2 regions of the Janthinobacterium rivuli genome follow, and region 1 is predicted to be linked to the other one. Evidence: predicted binding sites of a transcription regulator. Region 1 holds the regulator's gene; the other holds the start of a gene.
The links. Region 1 encodes HrcA, which represses chaperone genes, less so after heat shock. Its sites were predicted from a motif close to TTAGCACTCNNNNNNNNNGAGTGCTAA; they were not measured.
Positions count from the first base shown of each region.

Region 2: groES (co-chaperone GroES) is a predicted target of HrcA. The motif match lies at 6,488-6,514, and genes of this name have one in related genera.

Region 1 covers NZ_CP121464.1:6,150,982-6,159,152, reverse strand. The annotation lists gene P9875_RS27945 (acyl-CoA dehydrogenase family protein) at 1-452, shown strand, start outside; gene P9875_RS27940 (enoyl-CoA hydratase) at 449-1,234, shown strand; gene P9875_RS27935 (enoyl-CoA hydratase/isomerase family protein) at 1,227-2,342, shown strand; gene mmsB (3-hydroxyisobutyrate dehydrogenase) at 2,366-3,268, shown strand; gene P9875_RS27925 (hypothetical protein) at 3,455-4,039, opposite strand; gene P9875_RS27920 (hypothetical protein) at 4,076-4,672, opposite strand; gene P9875_RS27915 (HAD family hydrolase) at 4,918-5,643, shown strand; gene hrcA (heat-inducible transcriptional repressor HrcA) at 5,746-6,762, shown strand; gene fur (ferric iron uptake transcriptional regulator) at 6,811-7,242, opposite strand; gene P9875_RS27900 (outer membrane protein assembly factor BamE) at 7,439-8,086, shown strand; gene dapB (4-hydroxy-tetrahydrodipicolinate reductase) at 8,106-8,171, shown strand, end outside.
Region 2 covers NZ_CP121464.1:5,427,129-5,435,299, reverse strand. The annotation lists gene P9875_RS24680 (alpha-D-glucose phosphate-specific phosphoglucomutase) at 1-1,211, shown strand, start outside; gene P9875_RS24675 (oligopeptide:H+ symporter) at 1,263-2,837, opposite strand; gene P9875_RS24670 (GNAT family N-acetyltransferase) at 2,920-3,489, opposite strand; gene P9875_RS24665 (hypothetical protein) at 3,550-4,026, opposite strand; gene groL (chaperonin GroEL) at 4,257-5,906, opposite strand; gene groES (co-chaperone GroES) at 5,957-6,247, opposite strand; gene P9875_RS24650 (hypothetical protein) at 6,782-7,528, shown strand; gene P9875_RS24645 (DUF904 domain-containing protein) at 7,658-7,948, shown strand; gene P9875_RS24640 (cell division protein ZapA) at 7,948-8,171, shown strand, end outside.

The sequences.
Region 1 (8,171 bases):
TCGATGGCGGGCGCATCAATATCGCCGTGTGCTCGGTGGGCACGGCGCAGGCGGCCCTCACGCGCGCGCAAACCTACATGAAGGAGCGCACGCAGTTCGGCCGCGAACTGGCGCAATTCCAGGCCTTGCAATTCAAGCTGGCCGACATGCTGACGGAACTGGTGGCGGCGCGCCAGATGGTGCGCCTGGCGGCGTGGAAACTGGACCAGGAAAGCCCGGACGCCACGGCGTATTGCGCCATGGCCAAACGTTTCGCCACGGATGTCGGTTTTAATGTGGCCAACGATGCGCTGCAATTGCACGGCGGCTATGGCTACATCCGCGAGTATCCGCTCGAGCGCCACGTGCGCGACACGCGGGTGCACCAGATCCTGGAAGGGACGAATGAAATTATGCGCCTGATCGTCGCGCGAGCGATTTTGAAAGACGGCGCCACGGAGACCTTACGATGAGCAAAGTGTATACAAATTTACTGCTGGAACGCCGTGGCCATACGGCCCTGGTGACCCTCGACAACCCGCCAGCCCACACGTGGACCCTGGCCAGCCTGAACGCGCTGACGCAGCTGGTGGCCGACCTGAATGCGGATCCGGACGTGTATGCGCTCGTGATCACGGGCGGCGGCGCCAAGTTCTTCTCGGCCGGTGCCGACCTGAAAGTGTTTGCCGACGGCAATAAGGACACGGCGTTCGCCATGGCCGCCGCCTTTGGCGAGGCGTTCGAGGCGCTGTCCGCGTTTCGCGGCGTCAGCATCGCCGCCATCAATGGCTATGCCATGGGTGGCGGGCTTGAATGCGCGCTCGCTTGCGATATTCGCATTGCCGAAGAACACGCGCAGATGGCCTTGCCGGAAGCGTCCGTCGGCTTGCTGCCGTGCGCGGGCGGCACGCAGCATTTGCCGTGGCTGGTGGGCGAAGGCTGGGCCAAGCGCATGATTTTATGTGGCGAGAGAGTCGATGCGGCCAAGGCCCTGGCCATCGGCCTGGTCGAGGAAGTCGTGCCAACCGGCAAGGCTGCCGCTACGGCACTGGCCCTGGCCGCCAAGGTGGCGCGCCAGAGCCCCAGCAGCGTGACGGCCTGCAAGACCCTGATCCAGGGCGCGCGCAGCCATCCGCTGGTCAATTCCTTGCCAGACGAGCGCACCTTGTTCCTCGGCCTGTTCGATACGCAAGACCAGAAAGAGGGCGTGCAAGCGTTCCTGGAAAAACGTCCGGCGGAGTGGAAGAATGGTTGAGACCGTCAAGATAGAAGAACGCGACTGTCCCGGCGGCATGAAGCTGGGCGTCATCACCCTCGACGCGCCAAAGTCGCTGCACGCCCTGACCCTGGACATGATACGTGCCATCGATGGCGCCCTCGTGCGCTGGGCCAGTGACGCTGCCATCGCCTGCGTGGTGCTGCAATCGTCGACCGACAAGGCCTTCTGTGCCGGCGGCGACGTGCGCAGCCTGCGCACGGCCGTCGTCGAGCAGCCGGATGTCGTGCCGAACCCGCAGGCGCTGGCCTTCTTTGCCGAGGAATACCGGCTCGACCACCGCATCCATACGTACGTGAAACCGTTGCTGGTATGGGGCGGCGGCATCGTCATGGGCGGCGGGCTGGGCCTGATGGCGGGCGCCAGCCATCGCGTGGTGACGGAAAGCACGCGCATCGCCATGCCGGAAATCACCATCGGCCTGTTCCCCGACGTGGGCGGCAGCTGGTTCCTCGGCCGTATGCCGGGGCGCAGCGGCCTGTTCCTGGGGCTGACGGGGGTGCCGATGAACGCGGCCGACGCCCTGTTCACGGGTCTGGGCGACTATTTCCTGCGCCAGGAAGAGCGCGCCATGGTGCTTGACTCGCTGGCGCTGGCGCAATGGCAAGCCAGCCCGCAAGCGAACAGCGAGCAGCTGAACCGCTTGCTGCGCGGCTTCTCGGCGCCGGCATCCATGCTGCCCGTCTCGGAAGTGCGCGCCAACTTCGACGCCATCGCCGTGCTGACGCAAGCGCCCACCTTGCCTGAAGTGGTGGCCGCCATTGCCGCGTATGACGGCGATTCGGCCTGGCTGCAAAAGGCGGCCCACTCGCTCGACAAGGGCGCGCCCACTTCGGCGGCCTTGGTCTGGGCCATGCGTGAACGCACACGCCACATGAGTCTGGCGCAAGTGTTCCAGCTGGAATTGATTGTTGCCGTGCAATGCTGCGCCCATGCCGATTTCCGCGAAGGCGTACGCGCCTTGCTGATCGACAAGGACAACGCGCCGCAGTGGCAGCCGGCCAGTCTGGCCGAGGTCAGCGGTGCGTATCTCAATGAATATTTCGCGGCGCCATGGGATAGCCATCCTTTGCGCGACCTGCATTAAAAGAACAACAGGAGATTTTTACCATGCAACATATCGCTTTCATCGGCTTGGGCAACATGGGCGCGCCGATGGCCCGCAATCTGGTGGCCGCCGGCTTTCACGTGTCCGTGTTCGACCTGGCGCCGGCGGCAGTGGCGTCCCTCGTCGAGGCGGGCGCCACGGCGGCTGCGTCCGCCAGCGCGGCCGTGCAGACGGCCGACGCCGTCATCACCATGTTGCCAGCCAATAAGCACGTGCAGGAACTGTACCTGGCGGCCGGTGGCGTGCTCGATTCGGCCAAGCCCGGTGCCTTGTTCATCGATTGCAGCACCATCGCCGCCGATGTGGCGCGGCAAGTGGCGCAGGCGGCCAGCGAGCGCGGCTTTGCCATGATCGATGCGCCCGTCTCGGGCGGCACGGCGGGCGCGGCGGCTGGCACCCTGACTTTTATCGTCGGCGGTAGTGTAGCGGCCTTGCAGCAGGCGCGGCCTTTGTTGGAAAAGATGGGCAAGAATATCTTCCATGCGGGCGAGGCGGGCGCGGGCCAGGTGGCGAAGATTTGCAACAACATGCTGCTGGGTATCTTGATGGCGGGGACGGCCGAGGCGCTGAACCTGGGCGTGGCGCATGGCCTGGACCCGAAAGTATTGTCCGATATCATGGCCAAGAGTTCGGGCCGCAACTGGACCCTGGAAGTGTACAACCCGTGGCCCGGTGTCATGGACGGCACGCCCGCGTCGCGCGATTACACGGGCGGCTTCGGCACGGCGCTGATGTTGAAAGACCTGGGCCTGGCGCAGCAGTCGGCCCTGTCGGCGAACGCGCCCACGCCCTTGGGCGGGCTGGTGCGGCAGTTGTACCAGATGCATGCGCAAGCCGGTTATGCGCAGCAGGATTTCTCCAGCATCGTGCAAATGTTGCAGCCGGGCTTGAATAAACCCGTTTGAGGAATTTTGGGCAAAAAAAAGCCCGCTGGTAAAAGCGGGCTAAATCCAATTCTTGGAAGAGTTGGAGGAGACAGATGCATTATGCTGCATCGCCACATATAACTCCAATTTATCTTTGGAATATCAACTATAGATTTCCGTGATATCTCTTCCCGGTAGCCGCGCAGCGGCTACCGTTGCCGCCACTCAGGCCGGATTGCAAACGATCTGCACCGTCGTCACATTCGCTTCGCCCATGGTGCCGCCGCCTGTACCTGGCTGTACCGTGCACTTCAGCCCCTTTGGCTGGGTTTCGGAGACGCTGATGCCATAGGTGTCGCCATAGGCGACCGAGCCGGACATGGTAAAGGTCGTGGCATCCTTGGCCACCGTTGTTGTCGTACTGCCGTTAATCAGCACCAGGCCGTCCACCGTCAGGCCGGAAACCGTGCCGCCCACGGTATATTTGTTTTGCGAGCAAGTAACCGCGGCGCTGATATTGATGTAATGGCCAGCCGAACCGGAACCACCGCTGATGCCGCAAGTCATGTGGGCTGGTTGTTTATTGACGGTGATGTTGTAGTCGGTGCCATAGTCGATGCGCTTGATAAAGGTAAACTCTGTTTTGCCCGCAGGAACCGGCAGGGTGTCGCTGCCGTTGGCCAGGATCAGTCCTTCATTGTTCAAGCCTGTGATGGTGCCGCTGACGTCATACGAGGCCTTGCCGCCGCAAGCGGCCAGTCCCAGGGTCAGCAGCAGTGCGGCGAGTGGGCGCAAGCAGGATAACTTCATGTATTTCTCCAAAAAATAGGTGACGGATCGCAAGGATTACTGCGGCGTGCAGTCAAGTGTGGCCGCGGTCGTGGCGGCGGAGCCCATCGTGCCGACCGTATCGCTGCCGTCCGCACTGCTGGAACCCTGGAAGCGGCACTTCAGGCCCGTTGGCTGAGCCAGTATGGAAATACCGTACGCGGCGCCGTCATCAACGCTGAATTCGTAGGCGGTGGCGCCAGCCAGCAGGGTGGTGCCGTTGGAACCCATCACCAGACGCAAGCCATCGGCGCTCAGGCCCGTGACCGTGCCGCGAAGCAGGTAGGTGTTGGTCTTGCAGTTCACCTGGGCCGTGCTCACGGAGTAGCTCGATGCCTTGCCGACGCCATTGATAATCGTGCAAACGGCGCCCTTGGGCTGTTGTGCGATGGTGATGTCGTAGCGGTCATCGTTCTTGACCAGCTTGGTGAAAACAGCGGTGGACAGGCCAGCAGTAACCGGCAAGCGTTCCCCGTCATTCTGGAGAATCAGGCCATCCTTGGCCAGGCCGAAGACTTGGACTTGCAGATACAGGTTGCCGCCGCTGCCGCCGCAGGCTGCCAGTGTGGCGGCGCAAGCCGCCGCCAGCATCGAGCGCAGGTACAAATTTTTCATACAGTCTCCAAAACGAATTAGGTTGGGTAGCGCAACGCGGACGCTGGCGCCGCATTGGAATGGCGCCTATTTTAGTCTATCTGGCAAGCTGGATGATCTTGCCTTGTATCACCCTGTAACAATTTTTCGCCGGGAAGCGCTGGCCCGGCCCCATTTCACGGGGGCGCAGCCATGCCGGCGGCGGCGATCGGTGCGACAATAGCTATACCCTGCGCACTGTGACGCAGCATCCCATTGTGAGTCCCATGTCCCTTGCTCCTGTAAAACCCGCCGTGCCGCCCAAGGCCATCCTGTTTGACCTCGACGATACCTTGTGGCCTATCGCGCCCGTGATTGCCGCCGCCGAAACCCTGCTGCACGACTGGCTGGCCACGCATGCGCCCAAGGTGGCGCAGCAGTTTTCCATCGAGGTGTTGCGCCAGCATCGCCTGGCCATGCTCAATGCGCAGCCGCATTTCCATGGCAACCTGATCGAGTTGCGCCGCGCGGGCCTGCTGGCCGCCTTCGAGGCGGCCGGCGAGGATCCCGCCCTGGTCGACGGCGCCATCGCGCAGTTCCTTGCGGCCCGTCATCGCGTCCAGCCATATGACGACGTCTTGCCGGGCCTGGCCTGGATGGGCCAGCGTATGCTGGTCGGCTCCATCTCGAATGGCAATGCGGACCTTGAAATTATCGGCCTGGCGCAGCATTTCAAGGTATCGATCGCCGCCAGCGACTTTGGCGTGGCCAAGCCCGACGCCAGCATCTTCCTGGCCGCTTGCGCCGCGCTGGACGTGGCGCCCCATGAAGCCGTGTATGTCGGCGACGATCTGTATTTCGATGTGACGGGAGCGCAGGGGGCGGGCATGCGTGCCGTGTGGATGAACCGCAAGGGCAGCGATGCCCACCTGGCCGCCGGCGTGCAGCCCGACGCCATCTGCGCCAACTTTAATGAATTGCTGTTGTGGTTGCAGGGGCAACTGGAAGATTGATCGCCGCAGGACGGGCGAACGTGCATAATAGGCGCTGTTGCTGCACGTTCGGCCGCTTTCGTTGCCGCTTGCTTAACAAAACACTTGCTTAAATAAAACACCATGCAACTCGATACACGTGCCCAAACACTGCTGAAAGCCCTGGTCGAGCGATATATCGCCGACGGCCTGCCGGTCGGTTCGCGCGCCTTGTCGAAAATTTCCGGCCTCGACCTGTCGCCGGCCACGATCCGCAACATCATGGCTGACTTGGAAGAGCTCGGTTATGTGTCCAGTCCGCACACCTCGGCCGGACGCATCCCCACGCCGCGCGGCTACCGCATCTTTGTCGACACCTTGCTGACGGTCCGGCACCTGGACGAGCACATGGTGGAGTCGCGCATGCGCCTGCAGACGCCGCAGCCGCAAAAAACCATCGCCAACGCGGCGCAGATGCTGTCGTCGCTGTCGCAGTTTGCCGGCGTCGTGCTCAGTCCGCGCCGCGAATCCGTGTTCCAGCAAATCGAATTCTTGCGCCTGTCCGAAAAACGCATCCTGCTCGTCATCGTCGCCCCCGGCGGCGACGTGCAGAACCGTTTATTGCTGACGGAAGCCGACTATACGCCGGCGCAACTGGTGCAATCGGCCAACTATATCAACCAGAATTATGGCGGCCTGTCCTTCGACGCCGTGCGCGTGCGCCTGCAGGGCGAGCTGCGCCAGCTGCGTGACGATATGGGCAGCCTGATGCAGGCGGCCGTGGAAGCGGGCAGCGAAGCGATGGCCGACCATAGCGACGACATGGTGATTTCCGGCGAGCGCAACTTGCTCAGCGTGAGCGATCTGTCCTCGAATATGCATTCGCTGCGCCAGATGTTCGACATGTTCGAGCAAAAAACGGGCTTGATGCAGCTGCTCGACGTGTCGAGCAAGGCGACGGGCGTGCAGATTTTCATCGGCGGCGAATCGAACCTGGTGCCGATGGATGAGATGAGCGTGGTGACGGCGCCGTATGAAGTCAACGGCAAGATCGTGGGAACGCTGGGAGTGATCGGGCCGACGCGCATGGCTTACGAACGCGTCATCCCGATTGTCGATATCACGGCCAAGTTGCTGTCAAGCGCGCTCAGCCATCATTGATCGTACTGCCTGACGCGCCAGCCGCTCCGTGGGACCGGCAAGCGTGGATCAGGCGGTTTTGTGCGGGCAAGCTGTCTTGGTGCAGTTGCCGTAGATGGCCAGGGCGTGTTCGGCGATCTTGAAGCCGCGCTCCTCGGCCACTTTTTGCTGGCGGATTTCGATTTCTTCGTCGAAGAATTCTTCGACCCGGCCACAGTCGAGGCACACCAGGTGGTCGTGGTGGGAGCCTTCGTTGAGTTCGAAAATCGCCTTGCCGGTTTCAAAATGGTTGCGGTTGAGCAAGCCAGCCTGTTCGAACTGCGTCAGGACGCGGTAGACAGTTGCCAAACCGACATCCATATTGTCGGCCAGCAGAATTTTATACACGTCTTCCGCGGTCAGGTGGCGTACCGGGCTACTCTGGAAGATATCGAGTATCTTCAGCCGTGGCAGGGTGGCTTTCAGGCCGCTTGCCTTGAGATCACTAGGATTGTTACTCATGTTTGTTGCTCGTATGTGGGTCAGGTGCTTTATCATATAGCGTTTTGTCGGGGAGTGCCAAAATATGCTTTTTTTTGGCGGGCCGGTCACTCCTGGCGTTTTGTTCATCCAATTGAGGTCATTTATGCGCGTAACACCGGCTGTATTGCCATCTCTCTGGCACCGTATTTCATTTCGAGCACCAGTCGTGGCAGGCATGGTCTGTGTCGCGCTGGCCATGTCCGGCTGCGCCAGCCGTGGCATTCTGGGCGAAAAGCCGGCAGCTGCTCAAAAAGAAGGCAAGGAACTGGTTCCCGAACAGGGCGCACAAACGACCACCATCACGCCGCTGCAAAAATTCATGTGGTTTTTCTCGCCCTACCGTCCTGACATTCAACAAGGCAACTTCGTCTCCGAAGAGATGCTGGCCCAGTTGAAAGTGGGGATGACGCGCGACCAGGTGCGTTTCGTCCTCGGCACCTCGCTGCTGACCGATATCTTCCATGCCGACCGCTGGGATTACCCGTTCCGCCTGGCCCGGGGCAGTGGCGAAACCACCAGCAGCCGCGTGGTCGTGTACTTCGGCAAGGATGGCAAAGTGGAACGTTTCGAAGGCGGCAACTTGCCGACGGAAAAAGAATACATCGACCGCATCGCCGGTCCGTCGCCATTCGCCAAGGTTGCCAAGGCTGACGCGCCTGCCGCCGCCGTGCCATCGCCCGTGGCGCCAAGCGCCGTGCCGGTGCCGGCCGACGCCGCCCCTGCCATTCCTGTGAGCAAGCCTGAAGTTGCACCCGCACCCGCACCCGCAACGGCGCCTGCCGCCGAGCCTGCACCTGCACCTGCTGCCGAACCCACCAAATAAGTTGCTGTAAGAGAATAAAATGACTGAACTGAAAATTGCCATCGCTGGCGCCAGCGGCCGTATGGGCCATATCCTGATCGAAGCC
Region 2 (8,171 bases), 720 kb from region 1:
AGGCCATCTACGCCTGCACGCAAGGCATCGCCGAATACCGCATCAGCGACGCTGCCGACATCGACCTCGACACCCTGGGAGTGGCGCGCATCGAGCAGATGACGGTCGAAGTGATCGATCCCGTGCTTGACTACGCGGAACTGATGCAGCAGCTGTTCGATTTCGACGCCATCCGCGCCCTGTTCGCGGGCGGCTTGCGTATCTGCTTTGACGGCATGCACGCCGTTTCCGGCCCGTATGCGACGGCCATCCTGGAAGGCATGCTGGGCGCGCCTAAGGGCAGCGTCATCAACGGCGTGCCCCTGGAAGACTTCGGCGGCGGCCATCCCGACCCGAATCCCGTCAACGCGCAGGAATTGATCGCCATCATGGCTGCCGACGATGCACCGGACTTCGGCGCCGCCTCGGATGGCGACGGCGACCGCAACATGATCGTCGGCCGGCGCTTCGACGTCACGCCCTCGGACAGCCTGGCGATTTTGGCCGCCAACGCTACGCTGGCGCCCGGCTACCGCGACGGTTTGAAAGGCATCGCCCGCTCCATGCCCACGTCGGGCGCGGCTGACCGGGTCGCTGGCGCGCTGGGCATCCCTTGCCACGAGACGCCGACGGGCTGGAAGTTCTTCGGCACCCTGCTCGACGCGGGCATGGTCACCCTGTGCGGCGAAGAAAGCTACGGCACGGGCTCGAACCACGTGCGCGAAAAAGATGGCCTGTGGGCCGTGCTGTTCTGGCTCAACCTGCTGGCAGCGAAAAAACAATCGGTGGAAGAGATCGTGCGCGCGCACTGGGCGGAATATGGCCGCAATTACTATTCGCGCCACGACTACGAAGACATCGACAGCGCCGGCGCGCAGCAGCTGATGGAGGCCGTGCGCGGCCAGCTGGCCGCCTTGCCCGGTCAGGTCGTCAACAGCTACACGGTGGCGCTGGCCGACGATTTCAGCTACACGGACCCCGTTGACGGCTCCGTGGCCACGCAGCAGGGCATCCGCATCATCATGACGGACGGCGCGCGCATCGTGCTGCGCCTGTCCGGCACGGGCACCGAGGGCGCGACCCTGCGCCTGTACCTGGAGCGCTACGAAGCCGATCCGGCCCGGCACGATATTCCCACCCAGGAAGCGCTGGCAGGGCTGATCGCCGTGGCCGGGCAGCTGGCGCAGATCCGCGAGCGCACGGGGCGCGATGGGCCGACGGTGACGACGTAAAAAAAGGGCGCCCGATGGCGCCCTTCTTGATTGCGGCAAATCAAACCGGCATCATGCTTTCGCCGGCACCACCGCCTGGCGGTAGTTATCGACCATCTTGTAGCGCTTCGCATACAGGCCGAAAGCCAGCATGGCGACGGCGGCAAAGGCGGCGAAGAAGAACATCTGGAAGGCCGTCACGCTGATGCCGCTTTCGGCGATCTTGCCGATCACGCCTTCGTTCATGACGCTGCGGTTGACGATCAGCACCCACAGGTTGCCCACCGTGGTCGACAGATTCCAGAAGCTCATGATGGCGCCCTTCATCGAGACGGGCGCCTGGCTGTAGGCAAACTCCAGTCCCGTCGCCGAGACCAGCACTTCGCCGAACGTCAGCAAGGCGTACGGCAGGATCTGCCACATGATGGAGACGGCATTGCCGCTGTCGAGGGCCAGCTGCAGCAGGCCGATGACGATCCACGCCAGCGAGGAAAAGCCGATACCGGCCGTCATGCGGCGCAGGGCCGTCGCTTCCAGGCCGAAGCGGTTGAGCATCGGGTACAGCACCAGATTGTTGAACGGGATCAGCAGCATCACCAGCATCGGGTTCAGCGCCTGCATCTGCGCCGGCAGGAACCAGCTTGGTTTTTCCATGGTGTTCGCTTGCACGATCCACGTCGAGGCCTTCTGGTCGAACAGCGAGAAGAACGGCGTGACGAGGGCGAAGATGACGAGGATGCGCAGCACGGCGCGCACGCCTTCGACGGCTTCGTCAGGGTGGATGCCGCGTGCGCGTTCCAGCTGCATGGCCGTGCCGATGCTGCCGAAGGCCAGCAGCAATACCAGCGCGGTACATGCGGAAATGACGAAGCCCCATTCGGGAATGCTGTAGAACGCATACAGGGCGCCGACGACGCCGACATAGGCCACATACAGGCCTGGGCGCGAACCGCCATCGACGCGGGCCAGCAGGGCCGTGCGGGCCACGCGGGTGAACGAATCGGGGTTTGGCGGTGCCGGCGGCACGTGCACGTATTTCTTGGCGCCCATCCAGAAGACGATGGTGGCGGCCAGCATCATGATGCCGGGGATGCCGAAGGCGATCGACGGACCGTAGTCGCGCAGGAACATCGGCATCAGCAAGGACGCGAAGAAGGAGCCGAAGTTGATGATCCAGTAGAACAGGTCGAAGACCAGCTTGGCCTTGTGCTTGTTGGTCTGGTCGAACTGGTCGCCGACGAACGAAGCTACCAGTGGCTTGATGCCGCCGGAACCGAAGGCGATCAGGAACAGGCCGAAATAAAAGCCGTTGACGCTGTTTTCAAACAGGGCCAGGCAGGCATGGCCGGCGCAATACACGAGGCTGAGCCAGAAGATGGTGTTGTACTTGCCAAAGAAGCGGTCGGCCAGCCAGCCGCCCAGCAGCGGGAAGAAATACACGCCGATGACGAAGGTGTGGAAGACGTGCTTGGCTTCGCCCGTGCGCTGGTCGATCGGGATCATCAGCAGCAGGGTGCTGATGAGGAATGGCGTCAGGATGTTGCGCATGCCATAAAAGCTGAAGCGTTCGCAGCCTTCGTTGGCGATGATGTACGGTATTTGCCGCGGCATTTTGCCCGTGGCGGTTTGTGTCTCGGCCGATGACATTGGCTCTCCCCCAAGTTTTTTTTGTAAGCCGCGATGCTAAGGCCTGCCGCGTTTGCTTGCAACAGAAAAAACGGCCTGTCCGCTATTTCGCAGGGATTTGTAAGGTATTGATTTTCATAAAGACATTACTTTCGGCACTTGCAATGGCACTTGCACGAACCGGGCGGGGCAGCAACAGCTGCATATGCAGCATGCCATCCGCCGCGGGACGGTCCTCCAGGGTAAAGCCGCAAGCCAGGTACAGGGTCAATGCCGCATGGTTGTCCTGCGCCACGGCCAGGCGCACGCGGGCCAGTTCGGGCACGCTGCAGGCGTGTGCAATGGCCGCCTGCACCAGTTGCCGTCCCGCACCGCACCCGCGCGCCTGCGGCGCCACGTACACGCTCCACAGACTGGCCTTGTCATGCACGACGGCAATCGGCTCGCGGCGCAGGCCGGCCATGCCGATCAATTGTTCTTCATTGAAAGCGCCAAATATTATTTGGTGCGAGGTGGCGCGCAAGCGCTCGGCTATCTGTGCCAGCGGCAAGCCGCTTTCCGCCGCCTGCGTGGTGCAGAAGGCGGCGGGCAATTCGGCGATGCCGGCCAGGCGCAGCGCGCGGTAGGCGCTGGCGTCGTCTGGCGTGAGGGGGCGGACAGTGATGACGGGCATGTGGGCGAGTATCGGGCTTTGATGCCAGAAAGTAAAGCTTGCGCTACAACGCCGGCGTAGTTACTGCGTGGCGACGCGCTGCATGGGCGCGTTGTCCTTGCGCCATTGTTCCAGGCTGATCAGGTCGCCGCTGACGATGTCGTCAACGAGGATGCGCTTGCCATCGGGCGTGACGACGAAACTTTCCCAGCGGTGCGCCGCATCGGGCGTGCTTTCGAAAAAGCTCAGCTGGTAGCTGGCGACGCCATCGACGAGGCGCGTCTCGGGCGACGTTTCCATCACGGCGCCGTGCGCGCGGCCGCCCGAAGCCTTTTCGATATGCGCCGACCAGGCCTTGATTTCCGGCAAAGCCAGCAAGGCATCGACGGCGCGCGCGTTCTGCTCTGGCGCCGCCGCGTTGCTGCTCGCGGCCGGGGCATTGCCCTCGTGCGGCGCGGACTGCTGGTGCATGTAAAAAGCGACTAGCCCGGCGGCCAGCAAGCCGGCCAGGATGCCGGCGATGATGGTGGTTCTGGAAGAGGAGGCGCGTGGCGGCATGATGGTGGGCGTGAGAAAGAGGGACGATGGCGGCCATGCTAAAGCAAAACGCACAGGCGGGCAATCGCCGGGCTTGCCAAATCAACAGGCCAACAGGCGAAAAAAAGCTACCTTCCGTAGAAGATAGCTTTTCGGGGCTGCCGGGGAGGGAAAGGCAGCTTTTGGTCTGCTGTGTCTCCCCAGCGTATGCATCCCTGCGCGCCGTCGCCTGCGCGCGGGGATGCCGGACATTACATCATGCCGTCCATGCCGCCCATGCCGCCCATACCACCCATGCCGCCGCCCATGCCGCCGCCTGCTTTGTCGTCAGCGATTTCGCAGACCATGCAGTCGGTTGTCAGCATCAGCGAAGCGATCGAAGCGGCGTTTTGCAGCGCCGAACGGGTCACTTTGGCTGGGTCCAGAACACCCATTTCAACCATGTCGCCATACGTGCCGTTGGCAGCGTTGTAGCCGTAGTTGCCCGAACCAGCCAGTACGGCTGCCACGACGACCGAAGCTTCTTCGCCAGCGTTTTGCACGATCATGCGCAGTGGCTCTTCCATTGCGCGCAGAACGATTTTGATACCAGCGTCTTGATCAGGATTGTCGCCCTTGACCGTGATGTTGGCGCGTGCGCGCAGCAGGGCTACGCCGCCGCCTGGCACGATGCCTTCTTCCACGGCAGCGCGGGTAGCGTGCAGTGCATCTTCAACGCGGGCTTTTTTCTCTTTCATTTCGACTTCGGTGGCTGCGCCAACCTTGATCACGGCAACGCCGCCAGCCAGTTTGGCCACGCGCTCTTGCAGTTTTTCACGGTCGTAGTCCGAGGTCGCTTCTTCGATCTGTACACGCACTTGTTTGACGCGTGCTTCGATAGCGGCAGCTTCGCCGGCGCCATCGATAACGATGGTGTTTTCCTTGCCCACTTCGATGCGTTTCGCTTGGCCCAGTTCGGCCAGGGTCACTTTTTCCAGGGTCAGGCCGACTTCTTCAGCGATCACTTGGCCGCCGGTCAGGACAGCGATGTCTTCCAGCATGGCTTTGCGGCGGTCGCCGAAGCCAGGGGCTTTCACTGCGCACGTTTTCAGGATGCCGCGGATGTTGTTCACAACCAGGGTGGCCAGCGCTTCGCCTTCGATGTCTTCTGCGATGATCAGCAGTGGACGGCCAGCTTTGGCGACTTGTTCCAGTACCGGCAGCAGGTCACGGATGTTCGAGATTTTCTTGTCGCACAGCAGGACGAATGGGCTGTCCAGTACGGCAACTTGTTTCTCTGGGTTGTTGATGAAGTATGGCGACAGGTAGCCGCGGTCGAACTGCATGCCTTCAACGATGTCCAGCTCGTCGTTCAGCGACTTGCCGTCTTCCACGGTGATCACGCCTTCTTTGCCGACTTTTTCCATCGCTTCAGCGATACGCTCGCCGATCGAGTAGTCCGAGTTCGCCGAGATCGCGCCAACCTGGGCGATTTCTTTGGTCGTGGTGCAAGGACGGGCGATTTTCGCCAGTTCTTCGACGGTCGCTGCAACAGCTTTGTCGATACCGCGCTTCAGGTCCATCGGGTTCATGCCGGCGGCAACGAACTTCATGCCTTCGCGCACGATGGCTTGTGCCAGCACGGTTGCGGTGGTGGTGCCGTCGCCGGCGTTGTCGCTGGTGCGGGAAGCAACTTCCTTGACCATTTGCGCGCCCATGTTCATGAGCTTGTCTTTGAGTTCAACTTCTTTCGCTACCGATACACCATCCTTGGTGACGGTAGGGGCGCCGAACGAGCGCTCCAGAACCACGTTGCGGCCTTTCGGGCCCAAGGTGACTTTGACTGCGTTGGCGAGGATATTGACGCCTTCGACCATCTTGGCGCGCGCTGCGTCGCCGAATACTACTTCTTTAGCTGCCATGTTCAATTCTCCTGAGTTTCGGGATGTATCTGTCTACAACGTGGAAACAATTACTTGACGACGATCGCCATGATGTCTTCTTCGCGCATGACCAGCAGCTCATCGCCGTCAACTTTGACGGTTTGGCCGGCGTACTTGCCGAACAGGACGCGGTCGCCCACTTTGACATCCAGAGGACGGACTTTGCCGTCGTCGAGAATCTTGCCATTGCCTACGGCAAGGACTTCGCCTTGATCCGGTTTTTCAGCAGCTGCATCAGGAATGATGAGGCCGGACGCAGTTTTGGTTTCCTGGTCGAGGCGTTTGACGATGACGCGATCGTTCAATGGGCGCAGATTCATACAAAACTCCTTAAAGTTCAATGGATAGGTGTTGCTAAATGAATACATGCCTGGCACAGCGCCAGGCCTGCTTTCAGTGACCGCCGTTGAAAGCAGCCCGCAACGGTCAAGCAAACCCCATGTCATCCTGTCCTTGCCTGTATCCGGCAGTGGTGCATCGCGGCGTCGCCCGCCGCGTAGCGTTCCCTGCAGTGGTCTGGCAAGCACCATCAGTCCTGAGGATTACTACGAAAGAGTTTGTTAGCACTCTCTACTAACGAGTGCTAATTATAGGGACGGTAGGGGGCTTATTCAAGGGCTTATTCTCCGGGAAGATATACATAGACGTTCTGCGCAGCCTGCATTTACGCAGGGTTTGCGCTGGCGCAAGCCAACTTCCCGGGCGTCAGCAACAGGCGCGACTCTAGCATGCCGTCCGGAGAGGGGCCGTTCCTGTACGCACAGGAAACAGAGTTTCACTATGGAATTTGATAAGATGATTGTAATTGCATATCAATATCGCCACATATGACTACTTGCACGAGAAAGAACGCCATGCCATTTCCGCCTTCCCGCTCCGCGCTGCGCCTGCTGGGCGCTACCCTCATCGGCCTCGCCTGCCTGGGCAATGCCGCCGCGCAAACGCCCACCATCGCCGACGAGATCACCGTGGCGACCCTGACGCCGCAGGAAAAAGACAGGCTGCTGGGCGATTTGTTCAAGGACTTGAACAAGGACGACGACGACCAGGAAGCGCACGTGTGGGACAACGGCGGCGACCGCGGCGTGATGGTCAAAGTCACGTATAACTTCAGCAATTCCGGCATGACGGAGCACAGTTTGAAGGCGCATGTGTGCCGCGACCTGAAATTCATCGTCACGGCGGGCGGCAAGTCGCAGGACCTGAGCCGCCGCACCTGTTCGCAGAACAGCGGGAAATGGGATGTGCAGGGCAAGGATCCGGCGCCCGTCGTGTATCCGCCTTTCCTGTCCGACGTCACCATCGCCAGGCTGAATGCACAAGAACAAGCATCGTTGCTGAAGGCCGCCGTGCGCACCTTGAAAGATGAAGAGGATGGCAAGAGCCGCCAGTGGAGCAACAAGGGCCTGGGCAACGCGGTGCCACTGGCAGTGCGCCTGACGCCTTCGGGCACGGACGCCAAACCTGGCAGCTACAGCCGTACTTGCCGCGACCTGACGATGGTGCTTGACGGCAAGAGCGGCAAGCAGGAGTTGACGCGCCGCTCTTGCGAAAACCGCTATGGCGGTCTCGATATCGAACCCGATTACGTCGACGAGTAAAACGCTGCCATCGCTGCGCCGGCGGATGCGCGCACTTGGCGAAAAGCGCCGGAAAAAGCGTGTATTGTCCGCCAACTGCCCTGCATTGATGTAAATATGTGTGACAGCGGCGTGATTCGATTGACGCCCATGGAGCGTCCGCCCTATAGTGGCGGCATGATTTCCGAATTCAACGAATTATCCGACAAAATAGGCCTGCTGGCCGAAATGACCCATGCGCTGCGCCGTGAAAACGCGCAACTGCGCAAGGACAATGCCGCGCTGGCCGCCGACAACGCCCTGTATGTGCAACGCATGCGCGAAGCGCAGGAGCGGGTGGAAGCGTTGCTGGAAAAAATTCCCGAACTGGTGCAAGCTGGCCTGGAGCAAGCCGCTTCGGAAGCGGGCGCCTATATTGCCGAGAACGAGAAGGAAGCGTAATGCCGCGTGTCGATGTCAATATCATGGGCCAGTCCTACAGCATGGTGTGCCGCGACGGCGAAGAGCGCGCGCTGCGCGAAGCGGCGATCTATCTCGATAGCAAAATGAAAGCCATCCGCGACGCGGGCAAGGTCAAGGGTAACGACCGCATCGCCGTGCTGGCCGCCCTGGGCGTGGCCGCCGAATTCCTCTCCGTGAAGTCGCCGCAAGGTCCGCTGTCGGA